3 regions of the Chryseobacterium sp. NRRL B-14798 genome follow, and region 1 is predicted to be linked to each of the others. Evidence: riboswitches for the same ligand, from Rfam matches in the RefSeq annotation. Region 1 holds a riboswitch; each other region holds the start of a gene.
The links. Region 1 has a riboswitch for S-adenosylmethionine ahead of AB1278_RS02445 (TonB-dependent receptor plug domain-containing protein). Riboswitches for the same ligand answer to the same signal wherever they lie in the genome.
Positions count from the first base shown of each region.

Region 2: it holds a riboswitch for S-adenosylmethionine, as region 1 does, so the genes downstream of both, AB1278_RS21195 (alpha/beta fold hydrolase) here and AB1278_RS02445 (TonB-dependent receptor plug domain-containing protein) in region 1, are expected to answer to the same signal.
Region 3: it holds a riboswitch for S-adenosylmethionine, as region 1 does, so the genes downstream of both, AB1278_RS21955 (SusC/RagA family TonB-linked outer membrane protein) here and AB1278_RS02445 (TonB-dependent receptor plug domain-containing protein) in region 1, are expected to answer to the same signal.

Region 1 is NZ_JBFLUL010000005.1:439,971-448,204, reverse strand. Features, by position in the region: gene AB1278_RS02450 (DUF5694 domain-containing protein) at 1-242, shown strand, start outside; gene AB1278_RS02445 (TonB-dependent receptor plug domain-containing protein) at 300-3,044, opposite strand; SAM-I-IV-variant riboswitch at 3,342-3,439, opposite strand; gene AB1278_RS02440 (outer membrane beta-barrel protein) at 3,558-5,783, shown strand; gene AB1278_RS02435 (IS110 family transposase) at 6,073-7,137, shown strand; gene AB1278_RS02430 (HesA/MoeB/ThiF family protein) at 7,300-8,016, opposite strand; gene thiH (2-iminoacetate synthase ThiH) at 8,147-8,234, opposite strand, start outside.
Region 2 is NZ_JBFLUL010000005.1:4,625,240-4,633,473, forward strand. Features, by position in the region: gene AB1278_RS21180 (homocysteine S-methyltransferase family protein) at 1-444, opposite strand, end outside; gene AB1278_RS21185 (O-succinylhomoserine sulfhydrylase) at 481-1,641, opposite strand; gene AB1278_RS21190 (ACT domain-containing protein) at 1,766-3,304, opposite strand; gene AB1278_RS21195 (alpha/beta fold hydrolase) at 3,310-4,248, opposite strand; SAM riboswitch class I at 4,309-4,416, opposite strand; gene AB1278_RS21200 (MGH1-like glycoside hydrolase domain-containing protein) at 4,605-7,220, shown strand; gene AB1278_RS21205 (OsmC family protein) at 7,298-7,717, opposite strand; gene AB1278_RS21210 (DUF58 domain-containing protein) at 7,766-8,234, opposite strand, start outside.
Region 3 is NZ_JBFLUL010000005.1:4,771,177-4,779,410, reverse strand. Features, by position in the region: gene pckA (phosphoenolpyruvate carboxykinase (ATP)) at 1-262, shown strand, start outside; gene AB1278_RS21965 (hypothetical protein) at 313-750, opposite strand; gene AB1278_RS21960 (type II 3-dehydroquinate dehydratase) at 815-1,222, opposite strand; SAM riboswitch class I at 1,467-1,565, shown strand; gene AB1278_RS21955 (SusC/RagA family TonB-linked outer membrane protein) at 1,649-4,582, shown strand; gene AB1278_RS21950 (RagB/SusD family nutrient uptake outer membrane protein) at 4,601-6,094, shown strand; gene AB1278_RS21945 (hypothetical protein) at 6,211-6,726, opposite strand; gene AB1278_RS21940 (DUF6660 family protein) at 6,988-7,311, shown strand; gene AB1278_RS21935 (CusA/CzcA family heavy metal efflux RND transporter) at 7,460-8,234, shown strand, end outside.

The DNA.
Region 1 (8,234 bases):
AGTACGGATACGGGGCTTATCTTAGCGGTGACTTTACACTAAGAGAATATGACGGCGCCGATATGCTCGCTCTTTACTGGTACAGCAGAAACCTGAGAATGTTCCGCAATATTCAAAACATTCCTCACAACGGAGAAGACAGAATTCTTGTCATTGCAGGAAATGGACATGCAGCAGTACTTAGACAACTTTTTACCTCTTCCGCAGAATATGAATTCATTGAATTTTCTTCACTGAAATAAATAAAAAGACAGAGATTCAGTCTCTGTCTTTTTTTAATCAAAACTTCAGTCTTTATATTAGAAGCTGAATTCAATTCTTGCAAACAAGAACCTTCCGCCTATACCATACTGGGAAACCTGTCTGGAATAGACAAACTGGTTATCTGCTGTTAATGAACTTATTGCGGGGCTTTTAGAAGGCAAAATATTAAAGATATTATTACTTCCTACGGTTGCTGAAATATTTTTATTAAAATTATAACCTACTGACAGATCTGTTATCACGCGGCGGTTAAGGACGAAATGCTCTGTATTTCCTGTTACACCATCAAAGTTAGCATCCACAACATCTGCATCGGTCACTTTACCAAAGAAAGAATTACGCAGTACGAAAGTAAATCCGGAAACTCTTACCGTATTGCCCAATGTAGCTTTTACACGGGGTACAGCTTCTTCAAAATAGACTCTGTTCGGTTCTGAGAAATAATTATTGATCTGACTTACCAGTTTAGGAGACGCGTGGATATCCCCGACTCTTTTAGTCTGATTAAAATTGATTCCCAGATTATTCTCCAGGGAAATTCCTGATGAGATTTTTGAGTTCTGGGAAATGGTGATATCAAGGCCTTTTGTCTGAGAATCTACAGCATTGGCAAAAAAGTTGGCAGCGCTGGCTCTTGCAAGATCAAAAGCATCCTGTAGAACGGCCTGATCCGAGCCAGGAGTAAAATTACCATCAGGGCGATAGAAGAGATCGGTCAGTACGACTCTGTCTTTAATCTTTATTAAATAAGCATCTGCTGTGAAAGTAAGGCTTAATGCCGGAATCTTCCAGGTAATTCCTGTGCTGTAGGATTGCGAGGTTTCCTGCTTTAATTTTGGAATACCCAATGCCTGTGCAGCCTCAGAATTATTTCTGAAAGTACCTACCTGCGTTGTTTTTCCCTGCTGAATCAGCGTAGAAGTAGAACTGTAATAGATTTGTGCTAATGAAGGTGCTCTGAACCCAGTAGAAACAGCTCCTCTCCAGTTGAGATTGGAAGCCAGTTTTACATTGGTTGCCACCTTATAATTGAATGTAGATCCGAAATCTGAATAATTCTCATACCGTACAGCTCCTTCCAATAACCATCTGTCCGTAATTTCCAGTTCTGCATCAGCATAAGCTGCAATACTGTTTCTGTTTCCGGAAACTGCATTTTCAGGACTGAAGCCGGGGAAAACCTGAGCTCCTGCGGGTCTTACATTTCCAAAAAAATCGGTTACTTTTTCATTTTCAGGGGTTTTGGCTGTTACTACCCTGCCATAGATATCGTAAGAAGCATAAGAGTTTTCCTTTCCGGCATTTACTTTATAATTTTCGTATCGGTATTCACCACCAAACGCAATGTTCAACCCTTTCAGAACATTATATTTCTTAGAGAAATCAAGGTTGACGGTATTTTGTGAGAATTCAGATCCTCCGGCATCAAAGGTTCTTGGAGAACTATCTGTAAGTGATGCATTAAAAGTATTGACAACACCAAAACCGAAAACATTTTTCCCGAATGTGTTACTGAAATCCACATTCCAGCCATCCCATTTTCCTTTAATTCCGGCTGCAAGGGAATAATCATTTACAGTGGCTTCAATCTGAGGCAGATATCCGTTGGGAGTAACTGCATTGATATTCCTTTCATTATTTGGAAGCCTGTAAAATCCTCCTGCATTACCAAGACGGTAACTGTAGCCACCAAATGAATAAACCTTCCAATCCTCATTTACAGGAATTTCAGAATTGAAGAAGAGCTGTCCGGACTGCAGTTTAGACTGCCCTGCTCTCAAACTGAAATCTTTTCTCTCCAATCCTCTGTAATTAAGCTCCTCAGAGGTAAAATCTTTACCCAATATTTTTTGAAGCTCAGAAATGCTGTTTGCCCCGGAAATCTGAGATTGAAAATCAGGTGCAAAATATCCAACCTTAGTTGCATACTGTTTAATGGTATTGATGATTTGCTGAGTATTGGAAGTATTGGTAATGTTTTTATACAAGCCGTCAATATTCACTCCATCCTGTAATGCCCGGTAATTAATGGCATTATAGGCGTTGAAAATATCTCCTTCCCTCACTCCTGCTCTGGAATAAGGATCACGGTATTGGGCGGAACCGGTAACATTAAAAAATCCGGTTTTACCTATTTTAGCGCCATAATTAAGGTCTACAGAAACAGTCTGTCCGTCTACCCCTCCGGAGAAATTATTGGCAACAGGTGAAGCATATCCACCTAAAAATACCTGTCCGGAAAGGCCCAGCCTTTTTTTCAGTCCGAGGTTTATCACTCCCGCAATCGCATCAGATCCATACTGGGCAGAAGCTCCATCCCTTAAAACCTCTATTTTTTCCAATGCAAAAGCAGGAATAGCATTAAGGTCAGTTCCTACAGAACCTCTTCCCGGCGTAAGGGTAACATTAATCAGTGAAGACTGATATCTTCTTTTTCCGTTGAGTAATACCAAAACCTGATCCGGTCCTAACCCTCTCAACAGTGCCGGATCCACAAAATCAGTTCCGTCATTTACAGTATGTGATGTGGATGAAAATGAGGGTACGATATAGTTTAAAGCCTGGCTGATATTATTCGTCGGGCTCTGTTTTAAAATTTTAGATATATTAATGATATCCACCGGAACAGGAGTATCCGTCAAAGATCTTCCGGAACCCCTTGATCCAAGGATAACCACATCTTCTATTTTCTTCGATTGTAAAGTGTCCGTCTGTGCGTAATAAAATGAAGAAATAAGCACGATAGAAGGAATAAAAATTCTTTTTTTGAAATTATGCATGTTTGTTGTGTACTTTTTTGTTGATGAAATTTGTTTTTTAAGCAATACAGATCCTGTAGCCCTAAATTGTAAGGTTACCATAGAATTCGAAATGTTTGTATTATTTTTTAGAAATAGAAAAGGCTAGAAACAACAACACATGCGCATGTAGAAATGGCATGAGAACATATCAGAGTAATGAAGGCTCACTTCATGATCTGAAGAATAAAAAATTACTGATGGAATGTGATTTCCCTTGTCTTTAAACATTTGATTTTAACTTTTAAAACAAAAATTCAAGATGGGAGTAATGATAGAATGATAAACATTTTTTCCGGAAGATCCGGCTTATCGATTGCAGCACCTTGCTTGTTTTTGCAGGTTGCTATCCCATCTAGAGATTCTTGATAATTACCTGGCAAAGATATAATTATTTCCGAAATAAAAAAAATTTAGCCTAAATTTTCGATTTTCAACATTTTAGCGTAACAAATTATCTTTTTCAGCGTCTAACCGGATAACAGTAAAAACATTATGAAAAAAACAATTTTCGCTTTATCCTTATTAAGTTCTGTTCTTATTTTTTCTCAGGAAAAAAATAAGAAACCTCAGGAAAAGCAAATTGAAGGCGTAGTCATTACCAAAACTAAAAAAGCCGTTGAACAAAAAGCAGACCGTACTATTTTTGACTTTTCTGAGCAGCCTCAGCTGAATAACGGAAACGTTCTGGAAGGAATTAAAAAACTTCCGGGACTTGTATCTACCGATATTGCCGGGATGATGTATCAGGGAAAAATGCTGGAAGTATATCTTAACGGAAGACCTCTGAACATCACTTCCAATGAATTGAACTCCTTCCTGGAAGGGATGCCCGCCAATTCCGTAGAGAGAATTGAAGTGATCACCCAGCCAGGTGCTGAGTTTCCGGCAACTTCCGGAGGTGCCATCATGAATATCATCACCAACAAAAATGCAAATAAATATTTAACCGCTACGTATTCAGGGAATTATTCTTTTACAAATTATGACCAATACAGAAGCAGAACGACTAATTCTGTTAATTTAAATGCAAGAAATAAATATTTCGGATGGCAGCTGAATGTTGGGCAGAATTACCGTGAAAGTATGCTGAATGGCCAGCAGGATGAGCTTTTGAGCAGTCATACCGATAGATATGCACGTGGATATTTTGCAAAATCCGGATTGACTTTTGATTTAGGGCAGGACAGATTATTATTAAACTACGATATTTATCACAACAATAATGACAACTACACTTTAAGTGACGGACATGGAGATTTGCCCTTCAGAAGAAACCCGAAAGATTTACAAGAAGCTTTTTATACTTCTTCTGACGTTGCCCATACCAATAATTTGAGACAGGAAGCGGTTGTAACCTATCAGAAACGTTTTGCTGACAAATCTCAAAAACTGGATTTCCAGTTTGGGTATACAAGATCAGACAGCAAATTTTCTCAGGATAATTACTTTCAGGATGGGACGTTTGTAGCTTATCCCAATGAGCCTCTTGATAGCCCTACCAATGGATTAAAAGATATTCTGAATAATAAATCTGTGATGAATATTGCCAACTTCAAAGTAGATTACGCACAGCCGATCAAGCTTCTTGATGGTGGGAAAGTAAGTTTTGGAGGATTATATGAAAGGCAGGATTATGATACAGAAAGTTTTGGACTGACCAATCTGGAATATCAGAGACAGACTGCTTCTACGTATTTGGAGTTCCAGGCTAAACTGAAAAAGTTTGATTTCACGTTGGGATCCCGTGCTGAAAATTATGATATTTCAGGGATAACAAGGTATTTTGATAAAGATACAAAACTGGAGGAAGCTGATTTGATTCCTTTTAATAAGTTTAAGCTGTTCCCGAACGCAAGTGTACAGTATAACATGATGAATCAGGTTTATATTGCCGCGAATTACAACAGAAAAATCAGTCTGCCAAGTATTTCTGCCCTGAACCCGAATAACGTAACATTCTCCGGACCTAGTACAGAAGTAAATGGTAACCCGAATCTACAGCCTACTATTTTTGATAATTATGAATTGAAAATATCAGCTTTTGACTATGCGTTTATCGGATATAGCGTAAGCTCGGCAAGCAATCAGGTAGCACAGATCATCCGAAAAGACGGAAGGAAACTCTTCAATGAGCAGGTGAATATTTCCAATATGAAAATTCACAATTTCAATGTGGGGTTACCGGTTCCTTTTATGATTTTCAGTAAGCCTTTGAGTGAAATCATGAAATTTAATTTCAATCCGGATAAAATTAACTTCATGTATTTATATGCAGGATATCAGAAGCATGAAATTGATAATCTGAACAATAAAGGGTTCTGGATTTTCAATATCATGACTCAGATTATTTTGCCTAAAGACATCAAACTGACAGCCAATTACAGCTATCTGACTCCAAAGGCAGGATATTTCTACTTTACTGCAGAGAAACCGTTCAACAACTCTTTTGATATTACATTGACGAAGAAGTTTATGAACAACCGTCTGACACTTTCGGTTTTTGCAAACGATATTTTCAACGGACAGGTGATGCAGGTACGTTCTAATCCGCCATCAGGAAATCCGGTGATGATCTACAGCAAATACGACACAAGAAATTTCGGACTTTCCATCAACTATAAAATTCCGACGAGAAATAAATTGGCGAAAGAAGATCCGAATATTTTAAATCAGACCAAAAAAGAAGATACCGGGGGTGTAATGCAGCAGGCACAATAATCCTTCTTTGTAATAAAATAAAAATAGGCGGTAAATAATTACCGCCTATTTTTTTGCAGGTAAGTTTTGGCTCCTATGTTTGCAAAAGAATAAATTTACATACAAAGCAAAAGGGGTGAGAGAACAGTTTTGGCTAAATAACTCAGGAAGTATATTGTGCTTTAGAAATGTCCTCACTTCTTTATTCCTTTTAGAGTTTGAACAGAATTTAAAGAATCGAAAAAGATATCTTGGATAATAATCAGGAGACAAAACGAAGGAAGACTTGCTTTTATTTAAAGATAAAAATATGAGTGCATTAAAACAGGTTGTAGGAATAGATGTAGCCAAAGATGAACTGGTGGCAAGTTTTGGCAAATTAATGGAAGATCTAAGTACAGAAATCAAAGATTATAAAGTTTTTAGCAACAGCGAAAAAGGCTTTGAATCACTTCTTAAATGGGTGTACAGCAAAAAGACACTTAATATAGAGGTTATTTTTGTCATGGAGGCTACAGGGGTGTATCATGAAAGATTTGCTCATTTTCTTTATGCAAAGGAAGAAAAAACAGTCATTGTGCTGCCTAATAAGATCAGTAATTTCATCAGGACTCTGGATATCAAAACCATTACCGATAAAAGCTGTTCCATAGCTATTACACAGTTTGGTTTAAGCAGAAAACTAGAATTATGGCAACCCGCAAACCTTGTGTATAAAGAACTTCAGCAGCTAAGCCGCGAGAAAAACCAGGTTATTCAGGAAAGGGTAAGGTGTATGAATCAGCTGCATGCTGAAAAGACTCAAGCTCTTCCGAATTCAAGAACCATAAAACGGCTGACCGAGCGTATTTCGCTATTGAAAAAACAGGAGAAAGAAATTAATGAGGATATGCTTGCACAGGTAAAGAAAAGTCCTGAGGCTACCAGGGGAGTTAATCTGTTGAGCAGTATTCCGGGTATTGGAAAATCAACGGCAATTGCTGTTTTAGCTGAAACCAATGGTTTTGAGCTAATCAGAAATAAAAAACAACTGGTAAGTTATGCAGGATTAGATATCCGCGAGAAACAGTCCGGAACATCAATAAAAGGTAAGCCAAGAATTAGTAAGAAAGGAAATAAAAATATTCGAAAAACATTACATTTTCCTGCCATGACAGCCGTCAAAATGAATAAAAACCATCAGGATTTGTTTCAAAGAATTACAGAAAAAACAGGAATTAAAATGAAGGGATTGGTTGCTGTACAAAGAAAACTCTTGGAACTGATGTATATTTTATTTAAAAATAAAACTTTTTACCAGATAGATTTTGAAGAAAGTAGGGTAAAAATCAAAGACGTTCACCCTACGCAAGCTAACTCAAGGTCGCTTTTATAAATATAAATGTATAAAAAATATTTGGAAGTTAACACAGAATCTAAAGCCAATGGATGGTTTTATAAAAGTAAAACGAGCTAAAGCCCGTTCCTATTGATATGTATTGCTAATAAAATGGTGTTATTTGTGAAAACATTTGTGACATTAGTGTTTATATTTACATCAGAAATCTACCGTCTGAAATCTCCAGTTCAGCGTGTCTACCAATGTCAGCTGATTAACATTCACCGGAAGATCTGTTATGATTTTTAAGGTCTGAAGTGCCATCATACTTCCTATCATTCCGGGGAGGGCACCCAATACACCAAGGCTGTCACAATCCGGAAGATCTTCATCAAAGGGCGGTTCCGGAAAAATATCTCTTAAGTTTTTACTTCCGTTATGATTAAACACAGCAACTTGTCCTGAGAACCCTAAGATACTTCCGTAAACCAAAGTTTTTTGTAATTGCACACAGGTGTCATTCACCAGGTATCTTGTTGAAAAATTGTCTGAACCATCAATAATAATATCATATTGAGCAAGGATTTCTTCAGCATTATCATTACTGATTTTTTCTTCAATTCCTATGAATGTAACCTGATGATTGAGTTCTTTTACAAAGGTTTCAGCACTTTTCACTTTGGATAATCCCACTCTGTTTTCGGTATGGACGATCTGCCGGTTCAGATTATGAAGTTCAACCTCATCAAAATCTGCAGCACCTAAAGTTCCTACTCCTGCTGCGGCCAGATATTGTATAACTGGACTTCCCAAACCTCCTGCTCCTATGACAAGAACTTTGGATGACCTTATTTTCTTTTGTCCTTCCAGTCCTATTTCATCAATAAATATCTGCCGGCTGTACCGTGAAAAATAATCTTCTTTCATAATTATCATTGAACCATTAAGATTCTTCAAGCTTTTAAGAATAGTTAAGTTGAGCTTCGCTTGAAAAAGCTGTCTTAAAAATCTTTGATTTTTCTTAATTCAGCTTCACTTCTTCAAAGTCCTTACTGGTTTAAAAATTTTAAAATCCACTGTAGACAGAATCCCAGTCTTTCATCACAGGATCATAACCTGCCTTTTTGATCATGATTTTAATTTCATCCATACTT
Region 2 (8,234 bases), 4.2 Mb from region 1:
CGGATCATTCACATCAGGACTTAAACTTGCTGTTCTGTTTGTAGGTCCGATAGATCCTGCTACAAATCTCGGTTTGTCTGGATTTTTCGCAGTATACTCATCACAGGCTTTTCTGGCAATTTTTGCTGACTCATAGTTCAGGTCGTATACCAGATCTTCCATGTGGTAATCTGCCATCGCAATGGTAGTTCCTGAAAATGTATTGGTTTCAATAATATCAGCTCCGGCTTCCAGATATTTCTTATGAACTTCTTCAATCGCCTGAGGCTGTGTCAGAGAAAGCAGGTCATTGTTTCCTTTTACCGGATGTTCCCAGTCTTTGAAACGCTCTCCACGGTAATCTTCTTCTTCGAATTTGTATCTCTGAAGCATGGTACCCATCGCTCCGTCAAGAATTAAAATTCTTTCGGATAAAGCTTTATATAATTGTTCTGAATTTTTCATTTTATCGATTTTAGGTAAAGCCTGCAGCTGTTTGAATTAATCCAAAGCTTGTTTTAAATCTGCAATGATATCATCCACATTTTCCAATCCTACTGAACAACGTACCAGTCCTGCAGTAATTCCTACTTCATTTCTTTCGTCGTCTGATAATTTGGAATGCGTTGTAGAAGCCGGATGCGTAACGATCGTTCTTGTATCACCTAAGTTGGCAGACAATGAACACATTTGTATCTTATCTAAAAAGTTTCTTCCTCCTTCTATTCCCCCTTTTATTTCAAAGGCCACAATATTTCCTCCGAGTTTCATCTGTTTTTTGGCTACCTCATAACCAGGATGGGATTTCAGGAATGGATATTTTACCAATTCAACATTTGGATGACTTTCTAAAAACTCCGCTACTTTCAAGGCATTCTCACAATGCTTTTCTACACGGATAGCCAATGTTTCCAAACTTTTTGATAATACCCAGGCGTTGAAAGGAGACAATGCAGGCCCTGTATTTCTTGCGAAAAGATAAATTTCTCTGATCAGGTCTTCTTTTCCTACTGCTATTCCTCCTAAAACTCTTCCCTGTCCGTCAATCAGTTTCGTTGCTGAGTGTACAACAATATCTGCACCATATTTGATAGGCTGCTGAAGATAAGGTGTTGCAAAACAGTTATCTACAATAAAAATAAGGTTATGCTTTTTTGCAATTTGTCCGAAAAACTCCAGATCCAGAATTTCGATAGCCGGATTGGTAGGAGTTTCAAGGTATAAGATCTTTGTATTAGGTTTGATGTATTGCTCCACATTCGCTGCATCTTCTGCTTTGAAATAAGAAGTTTCAATATTCCATTTCGGGAAATATTTGGTAAACAAAGTGTGTGTCGACCCGAACACCGACTGGCAGCTTACGATATGATCACCAGCATTCAATAACGCCGCAAATGTAGAATAGATGGCGGCCATTCCTGTCGCAAAGGCATATCCCGCTTCTGCACCTTCCATTTTAGCAATCTTATCTGTAAATTCTGTTACATTAGGATTGGAAAAACGGCTGTATAAGTTTTTTGGTTTTTCTTCTGCAAAGCTTGCTCTCATATCCTCCGCATCCTGAAATATAAAACTGGAGGTAAGATATAATGGTGTAGAATGTTCGTCAAACTGGGTTCTTTCCGTCTGGGTTCTTATTGCTGATGTTTCAAAATTTTCCATATAGTTTTAATTAATTTACCAATATAGCAGTCTAACAATGTACCAATTAAAATCTTCGCTTTGCTCAGAATAACGACACAAATTATTGGTAAACTGATACATTATTAGATTGTTATATTAAATATTATTTTGTTTCACTTACTCTTAAAATATCTCCGAATACTCCTCTTGCGGTTACCTTTGCACCAGCTCCGGCTCCCATAATCACGATTGGATTTTCTCCATAGCTTTCTGTGTAGATTTCAAAGATGGAGTCTGAACCTTTCAGTTGTCCCAATGCTGAAGTTGCAGGAACAGAAACCAGTTTTACATCCAGTTCACCTTTATCTTTCTGTAAATCTCCGTGTAGATCTCCCACATATCTCAATACATGTCCGGGCTCCTGGTTTTCTTTTATTTTCTGATATTCTTCGTCCAGTTCTTCCAGTCTTGAAAGGAATTCTGATTTTGAAACCTCCAGTAAGCTTTCCGGAACCAGGTTTTGAATATTGATATCTCCGAACTCGTTGATTAAGTCTAATTCTCTTGCAAGGATCAATAATTTTCTTGCTACATCGTTTCCTGATAAGTCTTCTCTCGGATCCGGTTCTGTATATCCTTTCTCCAAAGCTTCGTTGATAATGGTTGAGAATTTATCGTCCCTCAAAGAAAAATTATTGAACACATAACTCAATGTTCCTGAGAATACGCCTTTAATTCTTGTGATATTTTCTCCTGAAAGGTGTAATAACTTGATGGTATCAATTAACGGTAATCCTGCTCCCACATTGGTTTCATACAGATAACGTCTGTTGTTTTTACTCAACGTATATCTTAGTTTTCTGTATTCTTCAATTGGAAGGGTATTGAAGATCTTGTTGGAAGACACCAGATCAAACCCGTTTTCTGCCAGGGCGTGATAGTTTTTTACAAAATCTTTGCTTGCGGTGTTATCCACAACAATCAGATTCTCCAGTTGATTTTCGTTAGAGAAATTAATCAGTTCTTCCACGTTTGACGGTCTTTCTGCTGTTAAAACCTCATCCCCCCAATTGGCATCAAATCCTTTTTTGTTGAAGGCAATTTTCTTTGAGTTGGCTACTGCAACTACTTTAAGGTCTATTTTTTTACGTTTTTTAATTTCTTCTGCAGATTCAAGTACCTGTTCTATCAAGGTTTTTCCTACATTTCCATGGCCAATAATGGCCAGATGAACGGTTTTCGGTTTTTTGAAAATTTCAGATTCTATGATGTTTCTTGTTTTTTCATCCTGTGAAGACGTCACTACGATATTGACTCTGTTTTCTCCTGCTACCTGGTTCAAAAGCAATGGAAAAACATTATTTCTTGCCAGCTCAGCAAAGACTTTATTAAAATCTTCTGCTACAAAACCAATGACAGAAACATTATTGATACTATAGATCTGGGAAACTTTTCCTGACTTTCTTTCTGCTTCAAATTCATCGATAAGACAAGCCACTGCCTTCTCTGCATCATTTTCATGAACCAGGATAGAAATTCCGTTTTCTACGGCCTGCTGAGAGATTACTCCTACACTGATACGCGCCAAAGTAAGCGCTTTAAAAATTCGTCCGTCAATCCCGATTTCTCCCAGGAAATCTTCTCCTTCAAATTTAACGATTGATCTGTTCTTCAAAAATTTTATTTCGTTAGCATTTTTCATTACTTCTATAAAATGTTTTTAATGATATTATTTAATTGTTGATATTCCATTAGGAAGGCATCATGCCCGTGTATAGATTGGATCTCGTGATAAGAAACATCTTTATTTTTCTCTTTTAAGTTTTCAAAACACATTCGGATTTCAGAAGCCGGGAAAAATAAATCTGTATCTACGGAGATCATGTGCATTCGTGCCTGTATGTTCTCCAGTGCTGTATCAGCAGCATTTATATTCATCAAGAGATGATTCATCAATTTGTAAGCTTTTAAACTAAATCTTTCGTTTAGTGCATTACCATGATAAACCAGCCAGTCTTCTGATTCCAGGCGTTGTTTGTCCTGATTATATTGGTTTTGAAATCTGTCATTGAGCGACTGCGGTGTTCTGTAGCACAACATGGCATGAATTCTTGCTTTCTGTAATGGTTCTTCCTTATCATTTAATAAAAATTTCTGAACCAGACACTGTGCATGAAGCCAGTCGTGTGTTCTGTAATCGCAGGCAATAGGAATAAAAATCTCAGCAAGATCCGGCTGCTGGGCAAGCATTTCCCAGGCAATACCTCCTCCCAGAGAGCCTCCTATAATGGCATATAAATTTTTGATCTGTAAAACTTCAAGTCCTTTCAGAAATATCGCAGCGATATCTGAAGGAGTAAAGTCTTCATAATCTTCAATTAAAAAATCGTCGTATCCGTTTCCTGGTATATTGAAGCACAGAACGGTATATTGATCGGTATCAACAATCTGATTTTTTCCCACCAGCTGTTTCCACCAGCCTTTTTCTCCGGATACGTTTGAATTTCCGGTGAGAGCATGATTGATTAAGACAACAGGGGCTGTAAACAGATCTTTCCCAAAAAGCTGATAGCTTAATGAGATATGGTATTCCTTTTGGGAATGAGTTTGATACGTAAGATTAATATAGTTTAGTTCTGTTTTCAATTCTATTAAATTTTAATACAATTGAAAATGCCACAGGAAATGGCTGAAAAGAACTTCAGTAAGTTATCTGTCCAAAATTATTTTGGTAGAACGTAGCACCTTCTTTACTTGCGCAAAGGGTTGCTAAGGTTTCATAGGGTCTAATCCCTCAACCTTTCTTGATAACATTTTCAATATTTGAATGAACGAATGGTGCAAAGGTAGTTCTTTTCTTTTAATTTCAAAAAAAAATTATTTTAATATTTAAAAAAGCCCTTAAATACAAGTATTCCAAGAGTATATTAATAATTATTCAGATGAAAAAAATTGGAATTACTTCTCAAAAAAACTAACTTCGTATGGAAAAGTGATGAGATATGACCGCCGAAAAAGATAGATTACAAGATACCAAATGGAAAAACTGGGGACCTTATGTAAGCAACCGGCAGTGGGGAAATGTACGCGAAGATTATAGCCCGAACGGGAATGCCTGGAATTTTACCAACCATAATAATGCAGAAAGCTATGCCTACCGTTGGGGTGAAGAAGGTATTGCCGGAATTTCTGATGTAAAGCAGCTTTTATGTTTTGCTTTTTCGTTCTGGAACAAGAAAGACAAAATGGTAAAGGAACGATTCTTTGGTTTGAGCAATCCTCAGGGTAATCATGGGGAAGACATCAAAGAAATCTTTTATTATCTGGATAATACACCTACTCATAGTTATATGAAAATGGTTTATAAATATCCCATCAATGAATTTCCTTACGATGAACTTGTTGCAGAAAACGGAAGACGCAGTAAAAAGGAACCGGAATATGAAATTTTCGATACTGGAATTTTCGATAATGATGAATATTTTGATATTTTCATTGAATATTGCAAGGCCGATCACAATGATATTCTTGCCAGAGTAACGGTCTGTAACCGAAGTCAGCATGAAGCACCTATTCTGGTAGCGCCTACTGTATGGTTCAGAAACAACTGGAAATGGGGATACAACACCTATAAGGCAGAGCTTAATGCTTCTCATGACGGAAGTATCAATATTGGACACGACAGTATCTCCATTAAAAAACTTTATTCCCGAAATACCAATGCACAAAGCGTATTTTGTGATAATGAAACCAATACTTCTAAGCTTTACGGAGCTCCTGCAGGTGAAAATACATATTTCAAAGATGGCATCAATCATTTTATTACCCACCAGGCAAATACGATTAATCCCGCAAAGAAAGGGACAAAAGCTTCTTTCCTGATCGATGAGCTTATCGGAGCCGGAGAATCAAAGGTTTTTGAATTCAGATTGTGCCCGGATGAAGCCGATGAGCCTTTTGAAAACTTTGATGAAATTTTCAATACCCGGCAGACTGAAGCTGAAGAGTTTTATCAGGAAATTCAGAGTGATACCGTTAACGAAGATGAGAGAAATGTACAGAGACAGGCTTTTGCCGGGCTTCTCTGGAACAAACAGTTTTATCATTATAATATCGGAAAATGGCTGAAAGGTGATCCTAATTTTGAAGCGCCAAGAAATTTCAATGAATATGTAAGAAATACGGAATGGAATCATCTCCATAATAAGGATATTATTTCTATGCCCGATAAATGGGAATATCCATGGTATGCCACATGGGATCTGGCGTTTCATTGTGTTCCTTTTTCCATCATTGATGCGGAATTTGCCAAGGGACAGCTTTTACTTCTTACTAAGGAATGGTACATGCATCCCAATGGACAGCTTCCTGCCTATGAGTGGAATATGAGTGATGTGAATCCGCCGGTACACGCATGGTCTTGTTTCCGTGTTTTTAAAATTGATGAAAAAAATAACGGAAAACCGGATTTATTATTTTTAGAGAAAGTTTTCCAGAAACTGCTTCTTAATTTCACCTGGTGGGTGAACCGAAAGGATAAAAACGGAAAAAATATCTTTGGTGGAGGGTTTCTTGGTCTTGATAATATCGGAGCTTTTGACCGGAATATGGAACTAAAGGACGGACAGCATCTTGAACAGGCAGACGGAACCAGCTGGATGGCCATGTATGCATTGAATATGATGCGTATTGCAATGGAGCTTGCCCAGTATTATCAGGTATATGAAGATATGGCCATCAAGTTTTTTGAACATTATCTTTATATCGCTGAGGCTATGGAAAATCTTGGTGAAGGCACAAAAGGGCTTTGGAATGAAGAAGACGGATTTTTCTATGATGTATTGCAGCTTGGAAACGGAGACAGTGTTTCTTTGAGGTTAAGAAGTATTGTTGGTTTGATTCCTATGTTTGCTGTTGAAATTGTAGACCATCGCTTACTGGAAAAGATGCCGAATTTCAGGACCCGAATGGAGTGGATCTTAAAAAATAAACCGGAGCTTACCAAACTCGTTTCCCATTGGGACGAGGAAGGACACGGACGAAAACACCTTATGAGCATACTTCGTAAAAACAGACTGACAAAAGTTCTGACCAGAATGCTTGATGAAAATGAGTTCCTGAGTTCTTACGGAATACGTGCTATGTCTAAGGTATACGAAGAAAATCCGTTTGTATTCTCTGTACATGGGTCTGAAAATATGGTATACTATACGCCTGCAGAAAGTGACAGCAGAATGTTTGGCGGAAATAGCAACTGGCGCGGCCCCATCTGGTTTCCTATCAATTTCCTGATTGTTGAAAGCCTGCAGCGCTTCCATTATTATTATGGAAACAGTCTGAAAGTAGAATTCCCAACGGGAAGCGGTGATAAAAGAAACCTGGATGAAGTAGCCCAGAATATCAGCAAAAGACTCTGCTCAATATTTTTAAAGGATGAACATGGCCAAAGGGCGTTCAACGGAGGCAATCCCAAGTTCAATTATGATGAACACTTCAGAGATTATATTACGTTCTTTGAATATTTCCATGGTGATAACGGCCGTGGTGTGGGTGCTTCCCATCAAACAGGATGGACTGCTACTGTAGCGAAACTGATAAAGCCAAGACTCACCTTTTAATAAGCAATGAGTAATTGGTAATGAGTAATAATAAAAGCCGGATGAAACATCCGGCTTTTGTTATTTTATATAAGAGATTAAATTTTTTCTCCGTTCACATAGACTTCGTATCCGATTTCTACATTCGGTTCTAACGTTTTTGATACAGAGCAGTATTTTTCAAAAGAAAGTTCTGCAGCCTTTAATGCTTTTTTAGGATCAATTTCTCCTTCCAGAAGGAATTTTACGTTAATCGATTTAAATGGTTTTGCATCTTCTACCTGTACTCTTTCTCCTTCTACCTCTGCCTGAAAGCTTCTGATCTCCTGACGCTGCTTCTTTAAAATAGAAACTACATCAATTCCGCTGCAGCCTGCCACAGCCATCAGTACACTTTCCATTGGAGAAACTCCTTTAGCTCCCGGCTGGGAAGTATTATCCAAAAGAATAGAATTTCCCTGAGCATTGGTACATTCAAATAAAAAATCGTCGTTTATTCTGTTAAGTGTAATTTTCATTGCTTATTGCTTATTGCTTATTGCTTATTGCTTATTGCTTCTACAAAGTTATAAAATTCCTCTCGCTTTTATCTCCAGATATTTATTGATAACATCGATATTCAAATTTTCAGGAAGTGTATAAACAGTATAAATTCCGTATTTACGGAGTTCCTGGATGATCAGTTTCTTTTCAAACTCAAATTTTTCAGCAATGATCTCGTCATAAATTTCCTGCATACTTTCAGGATTTTTGTTGATCAGCGTCTGCAGTTCAGAATTTTTAAAGAATACTACTACCAACAAATGGTTCTTAGCAATTCCCCTAAGATATTTCAGCTGCCGGTTTAGTCCGTCTAACGTCTCAAAATTGGTAAAAAGCAGAATTAAACTTCTTTGGTTGATGGAATATTTTACATCCTGATACAAACGGTTGAAATCACTTTCGAAGAAATCTGTTTTGATATTATAAAGAGCTTCAGAGATTTTCTTCAACTGTCCGGATTTATTATCGGCAGCAATTTTATTTTCAGCTTTC
Region 3 (8,234 bases), 4.3 Mb from region 1:
TGATGCCATCATTGACGGTTCTATTGATAATGCTCCTAAAACTCAGGTTCCGATCATGAACCTTGAAATTCCTACTGAATTGCCAAACGTTTCTACAGGTATTCTAGATCCTAGAGATACTTATGAGAACGCTTCAGAATGGGAAGAAAAAGCAAAAGATCTTGCTTCAAGATATATCAAGAACTTTGAGCAGTACTGTGATACTGAAGAAGGTAAAAAATTAGTAGCTTCAGGACCTCAATTGCAGGAACAGACTATCTAATAGTTACCAATCAACATATAAAAAGCCTCATCACTGATGAGGCTTTCTTATTAGTATTTTTTACAACTTTCAATCAATTCATTCTGTTCATCCAGTTTCAGGACTGTTGATTTGATTGATTCTTCAGTCAGATATTTTATAATCATAAAATGCTTTGAAGAAAAGTAAGACTTTCCGTCCAATATTTTATTTAAATACTTTGGAGTAGTGAAGGTCATCCAATATTTTGTTTTGTCAGAAAATTCAATGGTAACTTCTATAGCAGATTCAGTATCCTCTACTATTTCATCATCAATATGAATGGAAATAATTTCCGGTTCTTTCTCCAAGCAGAAATAAAACTTAGAATACCATCTGAGCTTACCTTCATCATTCCAGATTCTTATATTTTCAGCATTTATTTCTTCAACGATATAAGATTTTCTTTTTGTTAATTGCCCGGAATATATGCCAATACTTTTACAGTAAATCTTATCCTTTATCTTCATAAATTATTTTTCATAATCATCTGTGAAAATCTGTGAAATCCGTGGTTAAATAAAAAAGTATAAGTTATTTTAAACTTAATAAGGCCAACCGATACCCATCCATTCCAAAGCCTGATAAGACTGCATCCGTATTAGCTGCTGTTACAGATTTCTGTCTGAATTCCTCTCTTTTATAGATATTGCTGATATGAACTTCTACTTTAGGTTTTCTGATATTTTTTAAACAGTCTGCAATCGCATATGAATAGTGAGTATAAGCCCCGGGATTGATCACTACTGCATCGAAGTCATCTTCCTGAAGCCTGTTGATAAGTTCTCCCTCAATATTAGACTGATAATATTTTAATTCATGAGTCTGAAACTCGGATCTTAAATTTTCCAAATAACTTTCCATAGAAACATTTCCATAGATTTCCGGTTCTCTTGTGCCTAACAGATTGAGGTTAGGGCCGTTGATGATCAAAACTTTCATACCATAAAATTAAAAACTTTTTTTAATTAATGGCCAAAAATTTCAATGTGATGTAGATTTGTTTCAATTGAGTTTTTAATAATGATATTTGTCATATTTAAATAAATGATAAAGCTTTCAACTCCTTATTGTTATGGCTTTTATTAAAATTTTATGTTAATTATTAAAAATTTATCATGAAAAAATAATAAGTCTACTTGTTTTGTAGACTAAAAGTTTTTAGCTTTGCAACCATATTTCGATCGGCTTATAAAGAAAGATGGAGGGAACTGACCCTGTGAAGTCTTAACAACCTACCCTTGGGGCAAGGTGTTACGTTCAGCCTTTTAAGGAAAAATAAGCATTTGGTTTATCGTATTTATCGATGCCCTTTGCTGACTTTTCTGCAAAGGGTTAAATTTTAATATATGATAAATAAAATTGATTATGATTAGTAAAAATTTATTTAATTATAAAGCCTGGATACCTCCGGTTGCGGCTTTTTTTCTGGGAGTCACCAGTGTAAGTGCACAGAATTCCAGACTGAAAAAAGATAGTCTTCATGAAAAGGAGCTTGATGAAGTCGTAGTGGTAGCTTACGGAAAAGCAAAAAGAAACAGCTATACCGGTTCTGTAGCCACCATTTCCAGTGATAAAATCAATAACAGACCTGTAACCAATATTACCAAAGCATTGGAAGGGCAGGTTGCAGGGATTCAGACCACCAGTGCCTCAGGGCAGCCGGGTGCGGTTTCTACTATCAGAATCAGAGGAATCGGTTCCATCAGTGCTTCCAGTGATCCTTTATACGTAGTAGACGGAATTCCTTTTGACGGAAATATTAACTCTATCAGCCCAAGTGATATTGAATCCATCAGTGTTTTGAAAGACGCTACAGCAAGTGCCTTGTATGGTTCAAGAGGGGCAAACGGAATTATCATCATCACTACAAAATCAGGAAAAAAAGGAGAAGCCAGAGTAAATTTTAATATCAGCCAGGGATTCTCAGGAAGAGCTGTCAAAGATTATGAACAGGTAAACACGGATCAATATTTTCAATTATATTGGGAAGCATTAAGAAACGGATATCAGTCCGGTAAAGTTTCTTCTCAGCAGGCTGCTCAGATGGCAACAGATAATCTTGTTTCTACTCTTGGAATTAACCCATATGGAACTGCTTATCCAAAACCGGTGGGAACAGATGGAAAATTATTGTCAGGGGCATCACCACTCTGGAATGATGACTGGAGAGATATTCTACAGAGAGTGGCATCAAGAAACCAGATGGATCTTGATATCAGCGGAGGAAGTGAGAAAAGTAATTACTTCTTTTCCCTTGGTTATCTGGATGATAAAGGGATGGCCATTGAATCTGGTTTTAAAAGATATAATACCAGGCTTAAAATTAATTCCGAAGTTAAAAGATGGCTGAATGTTGGAGTCAACTTAAGCTATACGAACAGTATTCAGCAGGCGCCTACTTCTTCGGATTCAAAATCGAGTAATATCATCAATGCGGCAAGGTTTATTCCTTCATTCTATCCTTATTATGAAAGAAATGCAGACGGCACTTACGTTTTAGATGCCGACGGAAATCCAATTTATGATTTTGGAAAGTACAGGCCCACAAATGCACTTCAAAATCAGAATGCTGCTGCAACGTTGCCTTTAGATAAAAACGAAAATAAAGAAGATAACTTTTCAGGCAAAGGATTCATGGAATTCACTTTCTTACCGGAACTGAAATTCAAAACAAGCTTCTCTGTTGATCTGGTGAATTATAACGGACATTATTATTCAAATCCATTACTTGGGCAAGGTGCGGAAATTGGAGGTTCAGTGACGAAGACCAATACCAGAACACTTTCCTATACAACCAGCAATATTCTGACGTATGATAAAAAGTTTGGAAAGCATCATGTTAATGCATTAACAGGACATGAATTCTACAAATACGATTATCAGACGATTTCCGGAACAAGAAGTCAGTTCTCACTGCCTTATTACTATGAGCCGGATGCTGCTTCTTTATTGGGAAGTTTCAGTGGGAACAGTAATAAATTAAGCTTATTGAGTTTCCTTGGAAAAGTAGAATATGATTACAACAATACTTACTTTTTATCTGCATCAGGAAGAGCAGACAGTTCTTCAAGATTTGCGAAAGATAACAGATGGGGGAGATTCTGGTCAGTGGGAGGTTCATGGAAAATATCCAATGAAGAATTTGTAAAAAGCCTTAATGTTTTTAATCAATTAACACTGCGTGCCAGTTACGGAGGTCAGGGGAATGATAAATTACTTAGACCCAACGGACAGCCGCTTTATTATGCGTATCAGGAGTTATACAGGTTTATCAGCCTTGGTGGAGAACCGGGAACAACATTGGAGAAAACGTCTACCAATAATGTAAAATGGGAAACCAACCTTAACTTAAATGTGGGATTGGAATTCGCTATTTTGAATAACAGAGTTAAAGGAAATATTGAATACTTCAAAAGAAAAAGCCAGGATCTTCTGTTTAACATGCCGGTGGCACCATCATTGGGAATCAGTGATTACCCTGCTAATATCGGAACCATTCAGAATACAGGATTTGAATTTTCATTATTTACAACACCGGTTAAGAATGATAATTTCCAGTGGAATGTAGATGTGAACTTAAGTACTTTAAACAATAAAGTCACAAAATTACCTGGCGGTTCTCTTGTAGTAGGAACCAAGTTGTTAACGGTAGGAGGTTCTGTGTACGATTTCTTTATTCCGGAATGGGTAGGTGTAGATCCAAGCAATGGAAAGCCATTGTGGAAAACAGTTTCTACCGATGCCAGTGGAAATTCAGTGGAAGGAACGACTTCAGAATACTCAAAAGCGACAAAACTATTGCAAGGTTCTGCATTGCCTAAACTGACAGGAGGAATCAGTACAAGCATTACCTATAAGAATTTTGATTTTTCAGGATTACTGACCTTCAAAATCGGAGGGAAGATTCTGGATACCGATTATACTTCCATCATGCATAACGGAAGTGCCGGAGGACGCGCATGGAGTTCGGAAATCCTGAACAGGTGGACACCGGATAATCCATATACAGATGTTCCTGCATTGAGCACAACAACGAATAACTGGACATCAACGTCTTCAAGATTCCTGTATTCAGGTACTTATGCAAGACTTAAAAATGTAAGCTTGGGATATACACTCCCTGAAGATTATTTTGAGAAAATAGGATTGAAAAAATTCAGAATATATATTCAGGCAGAAAACCTTCTGACCTTCTATAAACATAAAGGAATGGATCCTGAGCAGGCTTTGGACGGAACCACGTATTACAGATATCCTGCCATGAGAACGATCACTTTTGGTCTTCAGGCAACGCTTTAACCTTTTAAAATTGAAACAATGAAACAATTAAAATATATATCATTTGCTCTTATCGGATTTTTGTCGTTGGCAAGCTGCGAAAGCGAGCTGGATACAGCTCCGACTGATCAGGCCAGCAGTGTAGAAGTTTTCAAAACAGCCGAAAGTGCTGAGACGGTAGTGAACGGTACCTGGGCAAAGTTTAATAATGACGGAACAACCTATGCCAATATCGGGTATTCCACTGTGTTGAGAGCCAGTGATGCTATGGGAAGTGATGTGGCAGTATTGACCAATAAGTATGGTTTCGCTTCTACCTATGCCTTTACAGAAATGGTTAACAGTACAGCAAGCCGCCCGCTGTTTATCTGGACTATGTTGTATTCCACTATCAATAATATGAATAATGTGATTACAAGAATTGATGGCACAGAAGGCAGCCAGGAGAAAAAGGATCAGGTGAAAGGCCAGGCAAAAGCCTTACGTGCTTTCTGTTACCTGAATCTGGCAAGCTTTTATCAGTTCAGCTATCTTAAAGACAAATCAGCATTGACAGCCCCGATTTATACAGAACCTTCCACAACAAGCACAGTAGGGAAGAAGAGAGCAAGCCTTGAAGAAATCTATACATTGATTAAAAGTGATCTTACCGACGCCGATAACCTATTGAAAAATTATACAAGAAATAATAAGGATAAGATCAACCGTTCTGTGGTGAACGGACTTTTAGCAAGAACTTACCTGAATACAGGAGAATGGAGCAAAGCTTCAGCATCAGCAAAAATCGCAAGGGAAGGATTTTCTCTTATGGCTCCGGAAAAATATAAGGATGGATTCAATGATATCAACAATGCAGAATGGATCTGGGGACATGCACAGACCCAGGAACAGTCTGATGAAAGTTATGCCTTCCATTATCTGGATGTATCTTCCTCAGGAAGTTATTATTACAGCTTTATGGCGGATCCTTATTTTAAAGATCTTTTTGATACCAATGACATCAGATACCAGTTATTTTCATGGGACGGACAGAAAGGTAGAGAAGGATTGCTGAGGTATGCCAAATTTAAGTTTAAGCCAACCCTTATTGCAGATATTGTGTACATGAGAGCTGCTGAAATGTACCTGATCGAAGCTGAGGCGGAAGCCAGAAACGGAAATGTTCCTCAAGCGGTAGCAGTCTTGAACCAGTTGAAATCTGCCAGAAATGCTAATATTTATTCTGGATCATTGTCACAGAATGCAGTAGTAGATGCCGTTCTGATTGAAAGAAGAAAAGAATTATTCGGCGAAGGATTCTCCCTTTCAGATATCATCAGAACGCAGGGTACAGTAGTAAGAAAACCGTTTGTAGATGCTGACGGCAAACCGATAAAAGTTCAGATCACTACACCGGACGGAACCGTGAAAACAGTAGACGGTAAAGGACATTCCGTTCTTGATTTCCCAGATAAAACTGCTTTCACCCCAAACAGTACTTATTATTTATTCAGTATTCCACAAAGGGAATTTGAGAATAACCCGAATTTATGAGATATAGTCCATAATTAGATTGATTTTTTGAGCCACTGCTTTTTGCGGTGGTTTTTGTCTTTAAGAATTTTTGTATAAGTCATTGAAAAGTATCCACTCTCCAATTAAAGATCTTGTTATTTTACGGGCAAAGTTTTTCTTTTCTCAAAAATGGAAACTAAACCTTCATTAAAAATAATCTTATTACCATCTATTTTACCGTTAGTTACTCTCCTGGTATACCATTTTGTTTTACCTTGAGAAGCAGGAATGAATTCTTCGATAAAAATCTCATTATTTTTTATTCTATATTTTCCTCCGTAATAAACAGAATTTTTTCCTCTATGCTCATCAAATTTTCCAAAATACATAAGTGATTCATTCTTGAAAAAACCATCATTATGAAAAATAATTATCCTTGGATTCTTCATTTCTCCTTCATTGTAATATCTCCCCTCAAAGACCTGAACATAATATGTGGTAGTATCAATTTTTTTTAAATCTTCTTCAGAAGGTTTTTCTTTAAATGAATATTGTACTTTATCATTTAATAAGGGTTCATCATATTTATCTTTTTCTATTTTGTATAGTTTTTGTCCACAGCTGTTTAAAAATACCATCATGCAGAGTATTGAAAAAATATATTTAATCATAATCAAAAATTTTTTATTTGTATGCTATAGTGGAAAGGTCAGGTTGTTTCACTTCATTTTTATTGAAGCGAACAAAAGGTGATCAAGAGAATATTTCATATATGCTTTTTGATGTTGAGTTATTTTTTATTTTCAATGATATGAATTTTATTTTTATCATAAAGGACTGGTATAGTATTTGTGAATAAGTTTTTCCGTAAAGAATATTGGGTAAATGCTCAATAAATAATTCATTTTACAAAAAATCTCTACCTTTGTACCATGAACCTCTTAAGATGGATACTGGCAATTTATTTCATGGCGCTATCATTGATGCCATGTGCTGATGTGTCTCATCCACAGAATTCCGGGAACAAAATAGTTTCCCTGAGTGTTAAGGAAAATCATTCAAAAGAAAAAGGAGACATCTGTTCTCCGCTGTGTGCCTGCAGCTGTTGCCAGATAACAGTTTCAGCATTTAAAATGGATCCTTTATTGGAAATTCCCGAGCAGATTCCTGCTTATTTTTCAAAGAAGATTTTATTCCACAAAAACGACTTTGCTTACCAGGTTTACGATCCTATCTGGCAGCCTCCTAAAATTTAATTTTTATTGATTTTTTAGAAAGTTATGCTTTCTAATACTTATTCGTGCTTAAAACTTTGCAATACCATTGCAGAGGTTTTCAGGATATTTTTGCTGCAGTATTTTATACTGTGTGCATTCACTTTTCAATAAAAATTAAATACAAATCGTGTTAGATAAAATCATAAAATTCAGTATCAAAAACAAGGTGATCATTGGATTGATGACCCTGGTGCTGATCATCTGGGGAACATGGAGTGCCACCAGATTACCGATAGATGCTGTACCGGATATCACCAATAACCAGGTACAGATCATTACCGTATGTCCTACGCTGGCGGGACAAGAAGTAGAACAGTTGGTTACCTTTCCCATTGAACAGAGTATTGCCAATGTTCCCGATATTCAGGAGACAAGAAGCATTTCAAGATTTGGACTTTCTGTGATTACAGTAGTGTTCAAAGAAAATGTAGATGTTTACTTTGCGAGACAGCTTATCAATGAACAGCTGAAAAACGCAGTCGAAGAAATTCCAAAAGGAGTAGGAACTCCCGAGCTGGCTCCTGTAAGTACAGGACTTGGAGAAGTATACCAGTATATTCTTCACCCTAAAAAAGGAAGCGAAAAGAAATACAATGCTAAAGAGCTCCGTACCATGCAGGACTGGATCGTTCGCAGACAGCTGAACGGAACACCGGGAGTGGCGGAGATCAACAGTTTCGGAGGGGAATTAAAACAATATGAAGTGGCTATTGATCCCAATCGGTTAAAAGCAATGGGAACAAGTATCACTGAAATATTTACAGCGCTTGAAAAAAACAATCAGAATACAGGAGGAGCTTATATTGATAAAAAACCCAACGCCTATTTCATCCGTGGAATTGGTCTGGTTACCTCTTTGGAAGACATTAAAAACATTGCGGTTAAAAATGAAACAGGAAGCG